4 regions of the Microcystis aeruginosa FD4 genome follow, and region 2 is predicted to be linked to each of the others. Evidence: predicted binding sites of a transcription regulator. Region 2 holds the regulator's gene; each other region holds the start of a gene.
What was found. The regulator NtcA, encoded in region 2, controls nitrogen genes in cyanobacteria. The targets are predictions, from matches to a motif close to TTTGTANCNNNNGNTACAAA.
Positions count from the first base shown of each region.

Region 1: pirA (arginine synthesis PII-interacting regulator PirA) is a predicted target of NtcA. The motif match lies at 776-795, and genes of this name have one in related genera.
Region 3: GQR42_RS04020 (ferredoxin--nitrite reductase) is a predicted target of NtcA. The motif match lies at 1,534-1,553, and genes of this name have one in related genera.
Region 4: GQR42_RS17040 (DUF3155 domain-containing protein) is a predicted target of NtcA. The motif match lies at 846-865, and genes of this name have one in related genera.

Region 1 covers NZ_CP046973.1:151,900-154,104, reverse strand. The annotation lists gene GQR42_RS00745 (SAM hydrolase/SAM-dependent halogenase family protein) at 1-725, opposite strand, end outside; gene pirA (arginine synthesis PII-interacting regulator PirA) at 860-1,021, shown strand; gene GQR42_RS27310 (hypothetical protein) at 1,173-1,337, shown strand; gene GQR42_RS00740 (GNAT family N-acetyltransferase) at 1,330-1,785, shown strand; gene GQR42_RS28150 (hypothetical protein) at 1,882-2,046, opposite strand; gene GQR42_RS00730 (PP2C family serine/threonine-protein phosphatase) at 2,180-2,205, shown strand, end outside.
Region 2 covers NZ_CP046973.1:3,501,352-3,503,556, reverse strand. The annotation lists gene fabI (enoyl-ACP reductase FabI) at 1-457, opposite strand, end outside; gene ntcA (global nitrogen regulator NtcA) at 672-1,349, shown strand; gene GQR42_RS17525 (DUF3084 domain-containing protein) at 1,357-2,205, shown strand, end outside.
Region 3 covers NZ_CP046973.1:777,088-779,292, forward strand. The annotation lists gene GQR42_RS04020 (ferredoxin--nitrite reductase) at 1-1,362, opposite strand, end outside; gene GQR42_RS04025 (hypothetical protein) at 1,569-1,838, shown strand; partial or broken gene trpD (anthranilate phosphoribosyltransferase) at 1,835-2,205, opposite strand, start outside.
Region 4 covers NZ_CP046973.1:3,397,400-3,399,604, forward strand. The annotation lists gene GQR42_RS17035 (GAF domain-containing sensor histidine kinase) at 1-504, opposite strand, end outside; gene GQR42_RS17040 (DUF3155 domain-containing protein) at 893-1,207, shown strand; gene GQR42_RS17045 (S8 family serine peptidase) at 1,355-2,205, opposite strand, start outside.

The sequences.
Region 1 (2,205 bases), 2.1 Mb from region 2:
CTATTGACGGCAATTTCTAACCCCCCGTGACTACCGATAAAAGCGACTATTTCCCCCGAAGGAACATCACTATAGGTGTTTTTTGCGGGGATAATTTTTGGCCCCAACTGCACTGACCAATTTTTTCCCTCTAGGAGATAATCGGGAATATTGCTGATTAAATTGCCAAAAATGTCAATATATTGAATTTGACCCCTGATTTTATCTTCCTCGATCTGCGGAACAGCGATCGCTAATTGTTGCAAGCTATCGGGATCAATAATCTCACCTAACATTTCTAGGGGTACTCCCCGGGACAAATAAGCGGCCACAGCAGCAAAAATATCACGACCGTGAAAAGTAGTGCTAGGGTTAGGGGTGCGCCAATAGGAAGAATTATTGAGATTAACGGCAGATATAGCGGGAGATTGACTTAAAATGCCACTAAATAAACCATTATCTGGCCCGACTAAATAACCACCGGCAAAACGAATCCCTACCCCACGTCTTTTGCTTCCTACCCCTGGATCTATAACTGCCAGATGAATAGTGCCTTGGGGAAAATATTGATAGGCATTCAGGAGGATAAAACGACCAGCGTAAAGGTCTTGGGGCGAAATTTGATGATTCAGATCGATCGTGCGAGCATGGGGGGCAATTCCCGCGATTACTCCCTTGATCATGCCCACATAACCGTCCCGTAGTCCAAAATCGCTAGTAAGGGTTATTATTGCCTGTTCCGTCATCGACTTGTCACTATGGTTGCCAACAGCTTTAATAAATCTTAACGCTAAATTCAGTAGCTAAAGATACAGTTTACCAAGGAGAATGTTATGATTTAGATATAAGGTAAGTTAAGTCGCTCAAAAGTCTGTCCATCATGAACAAAAATCGTCAGCAAGTCCTAACACAAGCCGCCGTCGCTCATAGGGAAACACTCCGCAGAAATTTACAACACCGACTGGAAGTAGCTAGAGCGCAGGGAAATGAAGCTTTAGTGCGTCAATTAGAAGCAGAGGCGGCCTATTTGCACCTTCGTTAGATTTAATCGGTGTTTAGTCATAGTCTAGTTGTCGGTTTCTAGTGATCGGTATGCCGATCACTTTTTTTTGGGCGAATTTTTTTTTAATTGCTGATATCTCCACTGGCAATCCCTAAAATAGAAAGAACAGCAGTGTAGAGATCAAATAATTATGGCTTTTTTTCGGCAATATATCGCCCCGCTCCTGACTATCTTCGTGTTTTTAGTTGCTCTGGTTGCCACCGGCATCCGGATTTTTTTACCGGCAGATTTAGCGGCACCCGCTCCGATTGAGCCATCCCTAGGCATGATTTTCTCTTATCCTTGGCATGGTTAACCTTCCCGAAGATTATCAGCTGCGACTGGGAAAAATGGGCGATCGCTATCTACTCATTAATTTTCTCACCCGCACCTATGAAGAATTTTTTCCCGAACAAAAAAACCTCTCCCATCTAGCTGATACAGTCAGACAGTTTTTTTGCCTCGATACTCCCCTGTGGATCGTCGAAGCACAACAAACGGCGATCGCTTGTCTCTGGATGGGGAGTGCCGTCGATCAGGTGACAGGCGATCGCTATGGTCATATTTTCCTAATTTACGTCGCTCCCCAGCATCGTCGCCAAGGTATCGCCAGCGCACTAATCGATCGAGCTAAGGATTGGGCAAAAAGTCGCGGACAAACCCGCATCGGTTTACAAGTCTTCATCAATAACGACAATGCTCTCAATCTCTACCAAAATCTCGGCTTTCAAACTCGCTCTTTGCTGATGTGGAAAAATATTTAGAAACTGTCAGGAGATAGGGTGATAGGGTTTTGGGGTGATAGGGTTTTGGGGTGATAGGGTTTTGGGGTGATAGGGATTTAGGGGTTTAGGGAAATTTCATCCAAATGCTCCACTTCCCCCCGCAACGCGCACGAAGTGGTCCCCCCACTTCCCCACTTCCCCACTTCCCCACTTCCCCACACCCCACACCCCACACCCCACACCCCACACCCCACACCCCACACCCCACACCCCACACCCAGGAAAAACTTTTTGCCGCAAACCCTCATTATTCTCGAGCGAGCGACAAAGGTTAAAATTTAGGAAACACTGGAATAGACTAGCAGTCAACGTGGGTAAAAACACCCTATTTTATTAACCTACACTAATCGCGCTTTAGGAGTCAGCAGTTTTCATGGATTCCGTGATAACCCTCCAATG
Region 2 (2,205 bases):
TGACACCACCGAGATAGGTAAGAGTAATAATACTTCCCCCTTCCGTCATCAAGGGTTTAGCCGATCGCGCTAGACGGGTTAGGGAAAAAGTGCTAATATCTAGGGATTTAGTGAAAGCTTCCCGGGGGATAGCGGTAAAATCCCCCGTTAAACCCTCTTTATCGGCAAAAGCGAGACAGTGAATCAAAATATCCAGTTTGCCCCATTTTTCCGCCACTGTAGCGAAAGTATCTTCTACCTGTTGGTCATTTTGGACATCGCAGGGGAGATAAAAAGCGGGATTAAGTTCATCGGCCAATTCTCGCACCTTTTTCTCAAAGCGGCCTTTTTCGTCGGGGAGATAGGTGACACCGATATTTGCACCAGCTTGATGGAGTTGTTGGGCAATTCCCCAAGCGATCGAGCGATTATTGGCAATTCCTGTCACTAGGGCGTTTTTTCCCGTTAAATCTAACATAGTTCTCGTTTCTCTTACAAAAATCTCCCCAATAGCCGACCCCAGCGAGATTCGGTATAATAGGGATACAGATAAGGGGGCAGCAATGATCACCCCTTCCCCATTGTCTGGCAAAAAGCGCCCAAAACTTTTCCCAGTTTAGGCAGCGGTTATGTTTAATAGAGGTGACACTCGTTGCATAATAAAAACAATTTTCCCCTTTTTTGGATGTGAGATGGACTTATCATTAATACAAGATAAACCCCTAGCAGATGTGTTCCGTCGAATCGGCAGCGGCAATTTCCCCCCGGTGGTGGAGTTGTTCGAGCGTGGCAAAACTATCTTTTTCCCCGGAGATCCCGCTGAAAGAGTCTATTTTTTGCTGAAAGGAGCCGTTAAGTTGTCGCGAGTCTATGAAGCGGGAGAAGAAATTACCGTGGCTCTACTGCGGGAAAATAGCGTCTTTGGTGTGCTATCCTTACTGACTGGTCAGCGATCGGATCGTTTTTATCATGCCGTGGCTTTTACTCCGGTAGAATTACTCTCGGCCCCGATCGAGCAGGTAGAAAGATCCCTCCGCAATAATCCCGATTTATCAATGTTGATGTTGCAGGGGTTGTCCTCGCGGATTCTGCAAACGGAAATGATGATCGAAACCTTAGCTCACCGGGATATGGGTTCACGTTTGGTCAGTTTTTTATTAATTCTCTGTCGTGATTTTGGGGTTCCCACCACCGATGGCATCCGGGTGGATCTAAAATTGTCTCACCAAGCGATCGCCGAAGCGATCGGTTCTACTCGCGTCACTGTCACCCGTTTATTGGGAGAGCTGCGGGATCAGGAAATGGTCTCAATTTACAAGAAGAAAATTACCGTCCATAATCCCGTCGCTCTCAGTCAACAATTTACCTAAATTCTGGATGACTAGCGCTTATATTTTAGTTTTGGCCATCGTGGTTTTAGGTGGTCTGATAGCGGCGGTTGGCGATCGCATAGGTAGCCGTATCGGTAAGAAAAGGATGCGTTTATTTAATCTGCGTCCGAAACAAACCGCAACTTTAATGACGATTGTAACGGGAATTTTGATCGCTGGCTCGACTTTAATTGTCTTGTTTGCTTCTAGTAAATCCCTGCGTCAAGGGGTTTTTGAACTGGATCGCCTTTTAAATGAACGTCGTGCCGCTATTAAGGATTTGGAAAGTCAGGTAAGAAAAACCACCGAACAAAAAAATCAGGTGGAAAAGGCTTTAAAAACGGCTAAAAGTGAACAGATAGCCGTGCAGAAACGTCTAGAGGTTCTTAACAAAAATTATCAAGCTTCTCGTCAACGTTTGCGATTAGTTTCGGGACAGTTGGAAAAGTTTCGGAAGGAAGTGGCTAATTTAAATAATGAACGAGTTATTTTAACTAATCAAAAGGCACAGTTAACTGGTCAACGGGATCAATTGTCCCAACAAAAATCAATTCTTTCTAGTCAGATAAATCAACTACAAACCACCGTTCAAGCTAGAGATAAAGAGTTAGCTAATCAACAAAAGTTATTAACAACCAGACAAGCGCGACTTCAACAGTTGGAAACTCAACAAAAAACCCTACAGCTAGAAATTGATCGCCGGGATCAACGTATTGGAGAACTCGATCGATCGATTGTGGATAAAAATTTGGCTTTGGAACAGCGCGAGGGAAAATTAAAAGATTTAGAAACCCAAATGGCTTTTCTTAAGCGGGAAGTGGAAGTTTTAGAACAATACTATCAAACCTATCAAGAA
Region 3 (2,205 bases), 2.7 Mb from region 2:
CATCAAACCGATATCGGCCACTTGGGGTTGTCCGCAGGAGTTAGGGCAACCGGTCCAATGGATACGCACACCCCGGGGGATATTTAATTGGGCATCTAACTGACTAATCAAGTCCACAGCCTTATTTTTGGTTTCAATCAGGGCAAAATTGCAGAATTGCGCCCCCGTACAGGAAACGAGCGCTCGTTGTAAAGGAGTGGGATTGGGGGTAAACTTAGCCAGTAAAGGCTCGGTTAAAAGAGTCGCAATATTTTCAGCCGCTATATTGGGAATAATCACGTTTTGTTCCACGGTTAAACGCAATTCTCCGCTGCCATACACTTCGGCAATCCGGGCCAAATCGAACATATCATCGGCAAATAGACGACCAACGGGAACACAAAGACCGATATAGCTCAATCCCTCTTGTTTTTGGGGAAAAACTCCTAAATGATCTCGTTTTTCCCAGTCAATAGCGTCTTTTTCGGCTGCCGTTGCCAAAGGATAACCTAAGTGATTAGCCACCCGCGTGCGGAATTCCTCAATTCCCCACTCATCAATTAACCACATTAAACGGGATTTTTGACGGTTGGAGCGCAATCCGTTGTCGCGGTAAACTTCCAAAATTCCTCGGCATAAATCCACCACTTCCTGATTCGGTCTCACCCAAACATTCATAGGAATTGCCGCTTCACAGCGTTTAGCCGAGAAAAAGCCACCTACCACTACATTAAAACCTAATTCTCCCTCTTTATAGGCAGGAACAAAGGCAATATCGTTAATTTCCGCATGAACGGAGTTATCTCGTCCCCCCTCGATGGCAATATTAAATTTGCGGGGCAGATTAGTAAATTGATAATTACCTTGACCGCAGTTGGTAATCATATCTTGGACTTTTTGGACTAATTCCCTGGTGTCAATTAATTCATCCCCGTCTAGTCCTGCCATGGGTGAACCGGTAATATTTCTGACATTATCCATGCCCGATTGTACCGAAGTCATACCCACGGATTTTAGTCGTTGGAAAATATCAGGAATATCTTCGATACGAATACCGCGTAATTGTAAGTTTTGACGAGTAGTAATATCGGCATTGCCATCATCGCCGTAACGCTGCACGATTTCCCCTAAAACGCGCATTTGCTCACTGCTAATAATGCCGTTAGGAACCCGCAAACGCATCATGAATTTGCCCGGGGTGACGGGACGATAAAAAACCCCCACCCATTTTAAGCGATGTTCTAAATCGGTTTTATCCATCGCTTCCCAACCAATTTGGGCAAAATGATCCAGTTCATCTTTAATGGCTAATCCGTCTTTTTCGGCTTTAAATTTCTCGAATTTATTGAGAGTTGTTCCATCTTTTTCAGGTGCTTGTACCACGAATCTATCTCCTTCTGGTTTGTGGGTGCAATTGTTCTAGTTGGTGCGGGTTAGAAATGAAGAAATCGGAATTTAACAATAAGTATTCTTTAAAATACCGTCGTCATTAGCAAAAATTTAGTAATTTACCTAGTCTCTATTTGTTATTTAATTCTTTTTAACTTGGATAATTTTGTATTGCTTGTAACAGAAATCCGTTAACCATCGTGTTTAGGGATTTATATCATGCAGTAAGTGCATTAAGGTGGGCTGTGGGGTGTGGGGTGTGGGGTGTGGGGTGTGGGGTGTGGGGAAGTGGGGAAGTGGGGAAGTGGGGTGTGGGGTGTGGGGTGTGGGGAAGTGGGGAAGTGGGGAAGTGGGGTGTGGGGTGTGGGGTGTGGGGTGTGGGGTGTGGGGTGTGGGGAGATGGGGGAATAAATAAAAATAATCTCCTGTCTCCTGTCTCGGAGTCTCCTGTCTCCTGTGAATTGTCCTAAGCGAGGAACTTAACCAACTCCTCTAATTTTTGCCAAGCTAACCCACTGGCTAAAATCTCGCGTGCGAGGGCGAAACCAGCAGCATGATCGCCAAAAGTGACCTTTTCTGCCACCTGTAGGGCAAGAGCGGCATTAATCGCCACAGCATCCCGTTGAGCGGGCGTTCCCCCCCCTTGCAGGACATTTTTGAGGATTTCGGCATTTTCTGGCACTTCCCCGCCTTTAAGGGCATTTAAACTGGCTCTGGGGATAGAAATTGACAAGGGGTCGATCGCCCCAGAAATCACCTCGCCATTATTTAATAAAGCCATATCGGTCAGATCTCCTAACCCCACCTCGTCGAGTTTTTCCCGGCCGTGAACAATAA
Region 4 (2,205 bases), 100 kb from region 2:
ATGGAGAAAGGTATCGAGGCGCTGACTTTGCCATTGTCGATAATAACGTTCTTCCCCCAATTGGCGATCAAGTACACAGGCTAAAGCGAGGGTTTGGGTGATTTTTTCCATCTGGGTTAATTCCCAGCTTTGCCAAGGTCGTTTTTCTCTGGTTGTCACCAATAATCCGATCATGCCCTCTTCATACATTAAGGGTAAAAACAAGCGATGACTGCTGACGCTCTCCTGATTACCCCAGAGGTGGGACAAATCTTCTAACTTAACCGCAGTTAACAAGTCTGCCGCCGGTTGCCCCGGTTGTAAGGAAAGCCGCTTTTTTTGGGGAGAAGGGGGATTAAAAGGCGGATAAACAACGACTGGGATTAAATTACTCGATAAAGGTTCGGTTAAATAAACCGCACTTCTGTCAGCTTCCATTTGCTCCCGCAAAAGTTCCATCTGCACTTGACAAAGGGCAATAAAATCATCACTAAGGGGCGTCCGGGAGGGGGAGGAGAAGAGCATACCAAGAAAGTAAAAAGTAAAAAATTAGAAAACCCAGATACAGCTAGGGTTGCGAGTTTTGTTTCCCAGTGTACATAGGAGAGAATGACCATCCTCTTGGGTCGAGGGCAGCCAGCAAAAAGCAATTAGGACAAGGGTTTGGTCACTATTTTAGGGGTGGATCACGGTATATATTAAAAAAAGTTTAAGAATAATAAGTTTTGTATCGGTATTTGGGGGTGTGTTTTTGTCAGAAAAACTTAAACATAGTCTCAGTCTAGCTTCTAGTCAAACTTGTCTGTAATTGGGTTTGTGAGAGACACTTGATTTCTTGGTCTAGAAGGGATATAATCACTACGGCTTTTGTAACTATCATTACAACGATTAGCCAAAACAGGAGGTAATTGGGTTGGCCAGAAAACGGAAACGTAAAAGTCGCCGTCGTCAAGAAGGACGTAAGATACTTGAACTTGTACCCCAGTATAGTATTGAAAGTGGCGAGGATAAACCCGTAACTGCGGCGCGTAAGTATATTCAAGCTATAGGCATTAGCCCACCAGCTTTATTGATTGTCAAGCGTAACGAGCATACAACTGATCGCTATTTCTGGGCTGAAAAAGGACTGTTTGGAGCGCAATATGTGGAGGAAAACCACTTCCTTTTCCCCAGTTTGCGCGACCTGCAGCCCCAACCCGTCAAAGCACCAGTAGCAGTTGCTAAGTAACCGAAAGGACTATTAATCATATCATGGAAAGTGAACTCGTTTGCGAAAAAGTAAACGAGTTTTTTTTGTCTGAGATCTGGGAATCAGCCATCAGCTTTTCGCTGATGGCTGAAGATAAGAAATCTGAGGCTGAAAAGCAGCCGAGTTTTAGGCGACATTACCTGCTGTGGCCGTAATAATTTGACGCACTTGAGCATCGGTCAGATTAGGATTGGCATTCAACATTAAGGCCACCACTCCGGCCACATGAGGTGCTGCCATGGAGGTTCCACTCAAGAAACCATAGCCACCATTAGGGAGAGTAGAATACACTTGTACACCAGGGGCGGTGACATACCGCATCGAAGAATTGGAACCAGCACGATTGGAGAAGGAAGCCATCTGGTTAGAACTATTAACAGCACCGACGGCAAGACCCCAAGAGGTGGCATTGACAGCGGGATAACCGGGTTGAGCTGCCCCCCCATTACCGGCGGCCATAACCACGATAACACTGCGACTGCTGGCATACTGGAGGGCTGCTTGAACCTCACTGTTAGTGCTACCACCTCCCAAACTCATATTAATCACATCAGCACCGTTATCTACCGCATAGCGAATGCCTTGGGCAACGCCACTATAGCTGCCACTACCAGAATCGCTCAAAACTTTCACCGGCATAATTCTGGCATTGTAGGCCACACCAGTGGCCCCGAAACCATTATTACCAGCAGCAATGGTTCCCGCCACATGGCTACCATGGCCGTTAACATCTAAAGTGTTATTATTGCCATTGGCAAAGTTCCAGCCATAAACGTCATCAACGTAACCGTTGCCATCGTTATCAAGACCATCATTGGCAATTTCGCCCGCATTCGTCCAAATATTGGCCGCTAAGTCGGCATGATTGCGGTCAACTCCTGTATCTAGTACAGCAACGATGACTCCTTGTCCTGTATAACCTCTTGCCCACGCTTCGGGAGCATTAACTAAGTTAACCCCCCAGTCATTAGCACCAC